DNA from 2 places in the Brevibacillus sp. NSP2.1 genome. Region 2 is predicted to be linked to the other one. Evidence: riboswitches for the same ligand, from Rfam matches in the RefSeq annotation. Region 2 holds a riboswitch; the other holds the start of a gene.
The links. A riboswitch is a leader RNA that binds a small molecule or an ion and turns the genes downstream of it on or off. The one in region 2 is predicted to bind S-adenosylmethionine.
Positions count from the first base shown of each region.

Region 1 (6,553 bases), 190 kb from region 2:
GAAGCGCCTGGAGTTTACCGAGGTGCCGATCATCGTTCACGACAAGGAAGGCGATGCGGTTGCCCGCGTCAGCTACACGCTCGAAAACATGAAGGTGGAAGCAAACAGTCAGCGCATCTGGGCGTTTGATATCCCGTCTTCTTCGATTAAAAAAGCAGAAGTAAACCCGGACGAACTGAGTGCCTACATTCCGCAGGCGCGTCAACGCAAAAAAGAAAAAGCATATGTAGAGCCTGCTACCGAAGACAACAAAGGCCTGCTGCAGTAATGGATGAACCCTTTTTGCCAATGGTGAAAAGGGTTTTTCTCCTGCCATAACGTTCCAAATCTTGGGGAAACAGGGTTGCTTTTCGCCCTTTTTATCCGCTATGCTAGGACGAGAAGCATAATACTTGAATACCTTTTTGAACGTACTGAAATGGATAAGCGCGAACATTTATTCATTTCGATACGTTAAGAAAACCTTCCACGACAGCGCATGCCCCTTTGTTTGAGCGGGCGGCGATAGAGGTTTTCTTGCTGCGCTAGTTGCAGGGGAAAGTAAGGAAGGACTGTGTTTATGAAAAAATCGATTCAAATAGCCGTGTCAGTTGCGATGCTGCTCACGCTTGTACCGCTGGGCGTGCGGCCTGCACTCGCTGCCGCGCCTGCTTCCAATGACAGCTATCTGAGCAATCAGTTGCACATCAGCCAGATCAAGGCCGACAAGGCGTGGCCTGTAGTCAACAGCAACCAGGCGATTACGATTGCCGTGCTCGATTCCGGAGCGGACTACAATCACCCTGACTTGAAGGGGAATCTGCTGCCGGGTGTCAATCTGGTCAACCCGGGGAAATCGGCGCAGGATGACAACGGGCACGGGACAGAAGTCATCGGGGTTCTCGCTGCAAAAGGCAACAACGGGATCGGGGTATCAGGGGTAGTCTGGAACGCCCGGATTTTGCCGATCAAAATTTTGAACAAAGATGCAGTGACGAATGTGGACATGATTGCGAAGGGGATCAATACAGCGCTCGACAGGGGAGCCAAAGTTATCCTGATGTCGTTCAGCAGCCTGTCCTATTCCCGCTCCTTGAAAGAGGCCATTGACCGTGCGGAGAGAAGCGGAGCCGTCCTCGTCGCTGCCAGCGGAAACGAAGCAAGCCGCGTCGCCTATCCGGCTGCCTACCCGACAGTCGTTGCGGTTGGGGCCGTGAATGGGAAAAACCAGGCGATTTATCAATCGAACACGGGGCCTGAGTTAAACATTGTGGCGCCGGGGCTTAACGTATATACGACGAAGCTGGGCGGAAAGTACGGATCGTTTTCCGGTACGTCAGCGGCAGCGCCTCAAGTAGCGGGAGCGGCGGCCCTGATTTTGGCCCGCTATCCAAAGCTGACGGCGCTGGATGTGAGGCAAATGCTTTACCAGACGGCTACAGACCTCGGCGAGAGCGGCTGGGACCGGCAAACAGGCTACGGATTGCTGGACGTGAACAAGGCAGTGCGCAGCGCGCTCTCCGGCGACTTTTTGGAGCCGAACAACTCTTTGCAGCGAGCCAAAGCATTCCCTATCGAACAGCAAATACGCGGCAACCTGGGGCCAAACGACACGGTAGACTGGTTTAAAATGGATGTGCCGTATGACGGAAAAGTCAGCTTTACGGCGACGATTAACTCCGGGGTATCCTCCGCCATGGCGGCAACCTTTTACCCAGAAAACCGAACGCCGATTACGCAGTATTTTGGAAACGGGGATACCGTTACCGTCCCGGCAAAAGCGGGCAGGATGAACATCAAGCTGATGCGAAACGGCGGCGTCAACTCGTTTGCCTACGTGCTGACGAGCAAGTTCACGATCAACCCGGACCGCAATGAGCCAAACGATACGATGGCGACGGCAAGGCCGCTGGTAGGCAACCAGATCAGCGTCACGGGCAACTTCCACCAGGAGGGCGACCAGGACTGGTTCTCCTACTACGTCCGCGAATACGGGCATATGGATGTGACGGTGACTCCCGACAACAAGCGGGTGGACCTGGTGCTTGCCATAGGAAAGCAGGAAACCGGAAAAAATACGGTTTGGGACCCGCTCTACGACAACGTCGACCGCGATAATCCGTCGGAGCGTGCGAGCAAGGAAGTCTCCCCGGGAAAATACTACATTCGGGTCAGCGAGTATCAGCAAAATGCGGTGAACGGCGAATATCGCCTGGATCTCGGGTTCACCCCGCTGAAAAAAGATTTGAACGAGCCGAATGATACGTACAGCAGGGCGTCGCCGCTAGCCGCTGGAGGGGTCATGACCGGAACGATTCCGACGGCTTCGGATGCAGACTGGTTTCAATTTACGCTCAATACAGACTCGTACGTCACGATTCGAGCCCCGTTTATTCCGGTATCCAGCGGTTTTCGCATCGCTCTTTACAGCGAGAAAAACATGAACTACGCGCTCGCTTCGACAAACGAAGTGGCTGAGTTGTCCGATCGGGGCAGCGAGATTTTCAGCCTGCGGTTGCCAAAAGGCAAGTATTACGTGCGCCTGAACAGCGGCATTCCGTTCAAGTACGATGCATACAAATTGACAGTCACGCAGCAGCCCCTCGTCTCGGGGTATCGGGATATTTCCGACCATTGGGCGCGCACAGAGATCGCCAGGCTGAGCTCCAAAGGAATTGTCCAAGGCTTCGGCGATGCGACGTTCAAGCCTAACGAGGCAGTAACTCGTGCGCAGTTTGCCACAATGCTGCTGCAGGCGATGCGCGCGACCGGCTCGAAGGTAGCCAGCGCGTATTCCGGACGGGAAGTGTTTTCTGATTTGCCAAAAAAGCACTGGGCGTACAACACCCTTGGAGTGGCTTATCAGCTCGGAGTCTTGAAGGGGTATCCAAACAGTCAGATCAAGCCTGACCAAGCTGTTTCGCGGGCGGAAATGGCCGCGATGATCGCCAGGGCGAAGGGCGTGGCTCTGAACAGCAGCAGCGCACCGAGCTATCGCGATGTTCCGGCCAGCCATTGGGCAGCACCGGCGATCGGCGCTTTGACGGCAAGAAACTGGCTAAACGGATACGGTTCGCTCTTCAAGCCACAGGGCAGCGCTACGCGGGCCGAGGTTGTTGTATTAATCGCCAAATCGTATCAAGTGTAAGAAAAAATTTTCCGCTTTGCGTTCGACAGACGCATGGCATGGCTATATCGTCCTTGTGAAAACGCGGCTTCGATCACCTCAGACGCTTCCCGCAGGCGATTCCAACAGCGTTTTGTACAGGGCGATTTCGGCCAAAGAGGTGCTCTGGCAAAAGTCTATTGACACCACCTCAAAAAACAATTATTCTATAATCCGTAATGGATACTCTTATCCAGAGCAGGCGGAGGGACTGGCCCTATGAAGCCCGGCAACCGTCTGGAGCGGTGCTAACCAGCAGGACGGAAATCTGTTCTGGCCGATAAGAGGATGAAGGAAGCTAAAAGCGCTCAAACCTTTTCCTCCAAAAGATGGAAAAGGTTTTTTATTTGCGTTTACGTCGATAAAATCCTGACTCGGCTACCAAACTATTTGTATGAGGTCAAAGGAGGTATTTTCTCATGGCTTTGCAAAAAGGTCGTCGTCTGTTCACATCTGAGTCTGTAACCGAAGGACATCCGGATAAAATTTGTGACCAAATTTCCGACTCCATCCTGGACGCCATTTTGGCCAAGGATCCAAACGCTCGCGTAGCTTGCGAAACTTCCGTAACTACCGGGCTGGTTCTCGTAGCCGGTGAAATCACCACCAACACGTATGTGGACATCCAAAAGCTGGTGCGCGAAACGATCCGTGAGATCGGTTATGATCGTGCGAAGTTCGGCTTTGACGCTGACACTTGCGGCGTAATCACTGCGATCGGCGAGCAATCCGCTGACATCGCTCTCGGCGTAGACCAGGCTTTGGAAGCGCGCGAAGGCAAAATGACCGACGCTGAGATCGAAGCGATCGGTGCAGGTGACCAAGGTCTGATGTTCGGCTTTGCTTGCAACGAAACACCTGAGCTGATGCCGCTGCCGATCAGCATGTCTCACAAGCTGGCTCGCCGCTTGACTGAAGTTCGCAAAAACGGCACACTCGCCTACCTGCGTCCTGACGGCAAAACGCAAGTAACGGTTGAGTACGATGGGGACAAGCCAGTTCGCATCGACACCATCGTGATTTCGACTCAACACGCTCCTGAGACTACCTTGGAGCAAATCAAGCAAGACCTCATCGAACAAGTTATCAAACCAGTTGTTCCGGCTGAGCTGCTGGACGCTGACACCAAATACTTCATCAACCCGACTGGCCGCTTCGTAATCGGCGGACCTCAAGGGGACGCTGGTCTGACTGGCCGCAAAATCATCGTAGACACTTACGGTGGCTACGCTCGTCACGGCGGCGGCGCGTTCTCCGGTAAAGATCCGACAAAAGTAGACCGCTCCGGCGCTTACGCTGCTCGTTACGTAGCGAAAAACATTGTGGCTGCTGGCCTGGCTGACAAATGCGAAGTGCAAGTGGCTTACGCAATCGGTGTAGCGCAGCCTGTATCCATCGCTGTTGATACTTTTGGTACAGGAACCGTTTCCGAAGAAGATCTGGTGAAACTGGTGCGCAAACACTTCGACCTGCGTCCGGCTGGCATCATCAAGCAGCTCGACCTGCGTCGCCCTATCTACAAACAAACAGCGGCTTATGGCCACTTTGGACGCAATGACCTGAATGTTCCTTGGGAGCAAACAGACAAAGCAGAAGTTCTGAAGCAAGAAGCTGCGCAACTGGCAAAATAAGAACGACAAAGAAAGAGCCTGGTAAAGCTACTGGGCTCTTTTTTTATTACGGGGAAAATTTTCCAGTTATTGGTGGGCTTTAAGCGAAGGGAAAATGTAGGACTGTGTCGAATCTCCTAGTGAGGAAGTAGAGGAGGGGTTTCTTTGCCGAACAAAAGGCTCTTCCTGACCGTATTTGTTATTTCTTTATTGCTGGTTATGTCTGCATTGGGGATTGGTGAATTTTACCAATCAAAAAAGAATGCCCAAAAAGTGCAACCTTTTCCCCAAGTAGATACGTCTATAAGCATAAGCGAGGCGGAAATTGCTGAGCCAAACGTCACGCAGAACGAAAAAGCAACGGTAAAGCCGAAAAAGTGGTATAACAATCAGGTAGTCGTCCTGACGTATCACCAAGTCACGGATGCATCAGGCCAGCGCTACGTCATTTCGCCTGAGCAATTTGCAAAACATATGTCGTTTTTGCACGAAAACGACTTGCAGCCGATCTCGTTGGATGAGTTTTTGCATTTTGTGGATACAGGGAGCTTGCCGACCGAAAATGCTGTCCTGATTACCTTTGACGACGGCTATGAGAGTTATTACACGAAGGCTTTTCCCACCTTACGTACATACGGCTACCCGTCAGTGAACTTCGTGATCGCAGGGCGCTTGCGAGATGTAGCCGATCGAAAACGGGAGAACATGACGACGCCACTTACGCGTCAACAAGTCATGGAAATGCTTCACTCTGGGCTGGCTGATATCGGTTCGCATACGTACAGCCTGCACGAAGAGGAAGCGCGGAATGAATGGGGAGAGATGGGGCCAGAGACGGCTCCCGTCTATTTGCAGGATTTACAACGACTGGAAAATGAGAAAGAATACAGGGATCGGCTCTACGTTGATTTCAGTATGTCTCGTGCAGGCTTGAACAAATGGATGGGCCGGGAGATAAAAACGATTTCATTGCCTTTTGGCTACACGAATCCCATCGTACTGGAGACAGCGCGACAGGCAGGCTACGGATATGTCTTTACTTCTACACCCGGTTTTGTCAAAAGGGGAGTAGATCCGTTCGCCATTCCACGAAATGATGTGGGCCTGCGAGATGTAGATGAGGTCAAACTCCATCAGTTGTTCACGAAAGCGAAAAAAGAGTTCGAAGGAGAGCAATCATGAACAAAGTGATCGACATCAGCGTGCTGGATGGGGTGATTAAGAGAACCATTGAAACTGTGGAAACGAGTAAAACCCAAATTTTTGATATAGCCGAAAGTGCCAGACAGCAAGGCAACTCGTTGAAGTTTGACTTGCACGAGCTTCGGCAGGAGATCTCGAAGGTCATCCAAAAGGTCGATGCGCTGGAGCTGGCCTATCGAAAGTCGCGCAACAGGCTCGTTCAGGTAAGCCGCAACTTCCACATGTACACGGAAGACGACATTCGCATCGCCTACGAGGAAGCGAGCCGGATACAGGTGGAGCTGTCCATCTACCGCGAGCGGGAAAACAACCTGAAGCGCCGTCGCAACGACCTGGAGCGACAGTTGCGAACGCTGGAGGAAACGATCGACCGCGCCGAGAAGCTCGTTTCCCAGATGAGTGTCGTGCTCGGCTACTTGACTGGCGACCTGAGCAAGATCGGAGAAGCGCTGGAATCGGCCAAACAGACTCAATTGATGGGGCTGAAGATCATCCAGGCCCAGGAAGAGGAGCGCAAGCGTGTCGCACGCGAGATTCACGACGGACCGGCCCAATCGATGGCAAACGTCGTGCTGCGCTCTGAAATCGTGGAGCG
Region 1 covers NZ_CP048274.1:617,651-624,203, forward strand. Annotated here, with positions in the region: gene M655_RS03005 (SLAP domain-containing protein) at 1-268, shown strand, start outside; gene M655_RS03010 (S8 family peptidase) at 560-3,127, shown strand; SAM riboswitch class I at 3,332-3,432, shown strand; gene metK (methionine adenosyltransferase) at 3,565-4,776, shown strand; gene M655_RS03020 (polysaccharide deacetylase family protein) at 4,921-5,937, shown strand; gene M655_RS03025 (sensor histidine kinase) at 5,934-6,553, shown strand, end outside.
Region 1: linked by a shared signal. The riboswitch ahead of metK (methionine adenosyltransferase) and the one ahead of M655_RS02145 (BMP family lipoprotein) in region 2 are both predicted to bind S-adenosylmethionine.

Region 2 (6,553 bases):
TTTTGATTTCGTAGCTTCCTTGCATTTGGGTATTTCCCGGTACTTGTACCCGTTGCTGTTCGTGAATCAATCCTTGGACCGTTTGCAAAATGGCGCGGTTGATGTCTTTTTCTGCTTGCTGATTGGCTAGCCCCGCCAGTTGCGGGTAATAAATCGTGGTATTCGGACGTTGGATCGTCCGCGTCAGCACGGTGGCTGGCAAAAGATTGCGTTGTTCTTCCACGGTTCTTAGTTCCTTTCCAGATGTCTTAAAATAAGGGGTATGATAGTAGCCTATTCGTCACTGGTTTTGGCTGTTCTCACTTTTTTCACAAATTAGTCAATCTGAGCGCGATATAATGGAAAAAGAATCCGATACATAAGTAGCAGGGAAAAGGGGGGCAACTATGATTCAATTGGTTCGCAACACATTAACGGACAAAGAAGGCTTTATGATTTTTATCCTATGGAACCATCTGTGGATGGCGGGACTCATTGCCTATCAAGTCGACGCTAATTTCTGGAAAGTGACGTCCCTCGGATTGCTGGTCACCCTTATTGTTTCGCCTTTTTACTTCATCAAAAGAGACAGCCATGTCATTCGTTATCTGGTAGCGATCGGACTTATGTTTTACGCGATTTCGTTCGATCATTTCACGACGTATCCAGAAGTTACGTTTCTCGCTTTTGTGGTCATGGGTTTTCTCGCGGCTTACCTGGATTGGAAGCTCGTAGTGACAGCCGGAATTGCGCAAATCATCGTGACGCTGGTCGGATTTTACACAGGATCGTACGAGATTTTCAGCGGCGATTTCACCGAGCTGAATCTGGTGCTACGCATCATGGCGATTCTGATGATGATGGGAGCGGTGACGTACCTCTGTCTGGCGGGACAAGCGTCCTTGCAGAAGGCAAACATCGCCCGCCAGGAAGCGGAAGAAAAAGAGCGTCGCCTGGGAGAGATGCTCGTCCATATCCAACAGATGACCGAGCAGATCGACCGTACGACAGAGCACGTACACGAGCATGCCGAAGGAACGAAACGCAATACGGATGAAATGATGATCGCCTTCAAGGAAGTGGCGACGGGCATGGAGTCGCAGGCGAACTCGACAGTGAAGATCGAGGAAGAGGTGCAGTCGATCGACCAGGAGATCGTGGCGGTCACCACGCAGACGAACGCGATGAAGAGCGAGTCCGACCAGAACAACCGCCGCCTGAAAGAAAGCGTCGACATGATGAAAGAGCTGTCGCAGCAAATGGAACAGATCGTTTCTGCCGTCAACGTGGCAGCGTCGACGATTCACCAGCTCAACCGCCAGGCCAATCGGGTCGAGGAAATCGTAGGAGCCATCAACCAGATTGCGACACAAACGAACCTGCTTGCGCTAAACGCCGCCATCGAGTCGGCGCGTGCAGGCGAGCACGGCCGCGGCTTCGCCGTGGTGGCAGACGAGGTGCGCAAGCTGGCGGAGCAGAGCGCAACCGCTACACAGGAAATTACCGAGATTCTCAAATCGCTCCATCAGGAAAGCGAGAACGCTGTACAGCAGATCAGCAACGGGGAAGCTTCGGTGGCAAAAGGCCAGGAGCTGGCTGTGAAAACAGTGGCGTCGATCGAGGCGGTGCGCTCCGGCATGATGGCCTTCCTGCAGGCAGCGGAGCAGGTCGGCTCCAGCATGAACCGGGTAAAAATGCGCTCGGGCGAAGTGGCGATGGAAATGTCGACCATTACCGCTGTCACCGAGCAGTCGGTCGCCAATCTGGAGGAGCTTTTCGCCACAGCGGAAAACCAGCATCAAAAGGTGCGGGAAATTACCGAAGAGCTGGGGGAGCTGAACAATCTGTCGCATCGGCTGCAGGAAACGTTTCACAGACAATAGGCGCCAAAGTGTAAAATTGGCGAGAACAGTCTGAAAAAACAATTGCTTTTTCAGTTTGTTCTGCTAGAATGAATGCATTGTAACTTGATAGTTTTTATCTCCTTATCGAGAGCGGCGGAGGGACTGGCCCGATGAAGCCCGGCAACCACTGGACATGCGTGACATGGACAGAAAGGTGCCAATTCCTGCAAAACCTGTACCGGGGTTTTGACAGATGAGGAAGAGGACGGCTTCGGACGCAAACTCTTCCTTCGGGAAGAGTTTTTTTGTTGTCAGGAGGGGTAATACACGAACGATAAAATATTTTTATTGCAAAATATTCGTGTTTAATATTGATTTTTTCGGAAAAAAGCCGTACATTACGTAGTAGGATACAGAAAAAACGTAGAACGTTCGGATGGGAGCGGAAGACACCATGAAGAAGTTGTTGTTAGCATTCACCACTTTTGCTGTTTTGGCTGCGGGCTGTTCGGCTGGCGGAAATGCGCCTGCTGACAAGCCAAAAGAAGAAGCGGCAGGGCAAGAAGGCGCGGCGAAGAAGCGCATTGCGCTGATTTTGCCGGAAAAAATCGGGGTAAACCCGTTCTTCCAGCAAATGGACGAAGGCGCGAAAAAAGCAGGACAGGAATTTGGCGCAGAAGTAAAAAGCATCGAGTCTACTGACCACGGCGCCATCGAAGAAAATTTGCGCGTTGCGGTAGCGGAAAACTACGATCTGATTATCACTTCTTCTTTTGAAGCGGAAGACGCGCTGAAAAAAGTGGCAGCCGAAAATCCTGACCGCAACTTCGCGATTATTGATACCGTAGTAGATTTGCCAAACGTGCGCAGCGTTACCTTCCGCGAGCAGGAAGCGGCTTACCTGATGGGCGCTGCGGCAGGTCTTGCCACGAAGACAAACAAGGTCGGCATGGTTGTCGCCATGGATATTCCGCTGTTGAAAAAATGGACAGGCGGCTTCCAGGAAGGCTTGAAAGCAACCAATCCAAACGCGGAGTTCCTGGTGAACTACGTAGGAAGCTTCTCTGACCCGGCAAAAGCGAAGGAGCTGGCGCTGCTGCAAGCATCCAAAGGCGCCGACTTCATCAACGGAGCGGCAGCAGTAGGCGACCTCGGCGTGTTCGAGGCCGCGAAGGAAAAAGGCTTCTATACATCGGGACAGGACGTTGACCGCACCACGATCGACCCTGAGCACATCGTGTTGTCCCAGCTCAAAGGGACAGATGCCGCTGCGTATGAAACCGTGAAGTCGTTCGTAGAAGGCTCGTTCAAGCCGGGCGTTGTCACTTACGGCCTGAAAGAAAAAGGCGTAGGCGTAACGTATGTGACGCACGAGAGCCAGACGCCTCTGAACGCTTTTATTGGCCAGGAAGTCGTGGACAAAGTAAAAGCGATCAGCGAGGAGATCATCGCTGGTACCCGCAAAGTGCCAGACTCGTTTTAACAGCTAGCGCACAGTGCATGATTGTGACCGACTACAACTGTGTAGTCGGTCTTCCTTATATGCAAGGCAAGGAGCAGAGGCAAGGAAGAGAAAGGCTAGGCGCAAAGAAGGAGGAGCAAGGATGACCGATCGTTTGGAAATGCGGGCCATGACCAAGAAATACGGAGATTTTATTGCAAACGACAAGGTCTCGTTTTCGCTTGCTGCGGGAGAAGTCCACGCCATCGTCGGGGAAAACGGCGCGGGCAAGACGACGCTGATGAGGATGCTGTACGGCATGGAGCAGCCTACGTCCGGCGAGATCGTGCTAGGCGGCAAGCCTGTCGCTTTTCGCGGGCCGCAGGACGCCATTCGCAGCGGGATCGGGATGGTGCACCAGCACTTCATGCTGTTTGGCGAGTTTAGCGTGGCGGAAAATATCGTGATCGGCTACGAGCCGCAGCAGGCCGGATTTTTCCGCCGGAAGGACGCCGTGGAAAAGGTCCGCGCACTAAGCGAGCAGTACCGGATTCCGATAGATGCACAGGCTAGAGTGTCCAACTGCTCCATCGGCGAGCAGCAGCGTGTGGAAATTCTCAAGGTGCTGTACCAGGGAGCGGACATCATCGTGCTGGACGAGCCGACTGCCGTGCTGACGCCGCTTGAAGTTCGCGAGCTGTTGCAGACGATCCGCCATCTGGCGGAGAGCGGGAAGAGCGTCATTTTGATTACGCACAAGCTGCAGGAAGTGATGGAGGTCGCAGATCGGATCACGGTGTTGCGCGGCGGCAAGGTGACGGGCACGGTAGCGCGTAACGAGACGAATGTGGACGATCTGGCCCGGCTGATGGTCGGACGCGAGCTGCGGGAGCTGAGCGAGCGCGTCGATCTGGAGCGGGGGCCGCTTTTGCAGGTGGAGAACTTGACGGTTCGGGAAAAACAGACGCTGCTCGACCGGGTCAGCTTTACCGTGCATCACGGGGAAATCGTCGGCATCGCGGGCGTATCGGGCAACGGCCAGTCCGAACTGCTGCAAGCGATCAGCGGCTTGCGGACGGCACAGGAGGGAACGATTCGGCTGGGCGGCAAGGACGTCACCAACCAGACTGTCGCGACGATTCGCGAGGCGGGCTTGGCGCACATCCCGGAAGATCGCTACTTGTGGGGGACGGCCAAGCTGGAGAGCGTCGAGGAAAACGCGCTGATGGGCTATCAGCGAAAGCCTGCGTTCAATCGGCGCGGCGTCGTGCGGCGGGAAGCTTTTCGCCAGGTCGTCAGAGGCTGGGTAGAAAAGTTCGCGATCAAGACAGGCTCCAGACAGCTTCAGGAGCTGGCCGGGAATTTGTCGGGCGGAAATCTGCAAAAGCTGATCGTGGCGCGAGAGCTGGGACATGAGACTCCGTTTTTGATCGCGGCGGAGCCGACCCGGGGTGTCGATATCGGCGCGATGGAGTACATCCATCAGGCGCTGATCGACAAGCGCAACGCAGGCGACGGAATTTTGCTGGTTTCGTCCGAGCTGTCGGAAATTTTGGCGCTGTCAGACCGGATTTTGGTGATGTACAAAGGGCGGATCGCCGGAGAGCTTTCGCGCAAAGAGGCAACCGAGGAAAAAATCAGCGTGTTAATGGCGGGAGGAAGCGTTCATGGCAGCAATCAAAGAGCTGGGTAAATCACTGGTTCAGCCGCTTTTGGCGGTTGTCATCGGGCTGTTGATCGGGGCGCTCGTCATCGCTTCGGTAGGGGAATCTATCCTGGGCACGTATCAGGAAATGTGGAAAGGGGCCTTCGGCAGCTTCTACTTCTTCACCTCTACCTTGGCGAGAGCGACGCCGATCATGCTGATCGCCTTGGGGCTGTCGCTTGCTTTTCGGGCGGGAGTGTTCAACCTGGGGGCAGAAGGACAGATGGTGCTCGGGGCGATCAGCGCTACGCTCGTGGCGATCTATTTGCCCGCACCGGGAGTCGTGAAGCTGGTGGCGGCGATTCTCACGGGGATGGCGGCAGGCGGTTTGTGGGCGCTGCTGCCGGGCTTTATGGAGGCGAGATTCCGCATACCGCTGCTCATCTCCACCTTGCTGTTCAACTATATCGCCGTTCTGTTCGCAAGCTACCTCGTAACCGAGCCGTTTCGCGACCGCAGCGGTTCGGCGGCGCTGGCGCAGACGGTCATGCTCGATAAAAGCGTCTGGTTGCCCAAGTTGTTTGCGGGGATGAGCGTGCACGCGGGCTTTTTGTTTGCCATCGTCGGTGCCGCGATCCTGTTTTGGGTGATTCGCTTTACGCCGTTTGGCTATGAAGTGAAAATGCTCGGACAAAACCCGCTGTTTGCCCAGTACGGGGGGATCAACCGCATTCGCGTCATGCTGACGGGCATGTTTGCGAGCGGCGGATTGGCCGGCCTGGCAGGAACGGTCGAGGTGCTGGGGGCGCACTATCGTTTTGTCGACGGCGCTTTGACGGTGCCGAACTTCGCCTGGACAGGGCTGATGGCAACGCTTTTGGCGAACTCCCATCCGGTGGGTGTCGTGTTTACCTCGATTCTGCTGGCTGCGTTCCAGACGGGAGCGATGGGCGTGGAGCGCAACACAGAGGTACCGCTGGAGCTGGCCAGCGTGATTTCAGCCGTGCTGATCCTGTTTATCTCGGCTAAATTCAGCTACGACTGGTGGAAAAAGCGGAAAGCAAAAGGGGGAGAATCTCATGGAGCTGCTTGATTGGTCCCTCGTCAGTTCTACCATTCGGATGGTGACGCCGATTTTGCTCGCGGCATTGGGGGGAGCGCTGTGCGCGCGGGTTGGCATTTTTAATGTAGGTCTGGAAGGCATGGTGCTCGTTGGCGCCTTTTCCGCCATCGTCGGCAATCACTTTACCGGGAATCTGTTCCTCGCAATCTTGATCGCGGCGCTGACGAGCGTTCTTTTTTCCCTGCTGTTTGCCTATATGACGATCAAGCTGAAAGCAAACGAGATCGTCGTCGGGGTGGCGATCAATTTCCTCGCGCTCGGTTTGACGACGTTTGCGTTGCGGGCGATTTTTGGCGTCAAGGGAGCTTTTTACGATAAAGACATGGCAGGCTTGCCGAAGTGGGACATTCCGGGGCTACAGCACATTCCGGTCGTGGGCGAGGTCGTATCGGGGCATTCGCCGCTCGTCTACCTCGCGTTTGTGGCCGCGATTGCGCTCTATTTGTTCTTTTACAAGACGGTTACCGGCTTCCGGGTTCTCGCCGTCGGTTCCAATCCGGTGGCTGCCCGCAGCCTTGGGT
Region 2 covers NZ_CP048274.1:430,421-436,973, forward strand. Annotated here, with positions in the region: gene M655_RS02135 (DUF3298 and DUF4163 domain-containing protein) at 1-223, opposite strand, end outside; gene M655_RS02140 (methyl-accepting chemotaxis protein) at 387-1,862, shown strand; SAM riboswitch class I at 1,962-2,083, shown strand; gene M655_RS02145 (BMP family lipoprotein) at 2,278-3,306, shown strand; gene M655_RS02150 (ABC transporter ATP-binding protein) at 3,428-4,957, shown strand; gene M655_RS02155 (ABC transporter permease) at 4,932-6,002, shown strand; gene M655_RS02160 (ABC transporter permease) at 5,989-6,553, shown strand, end outside.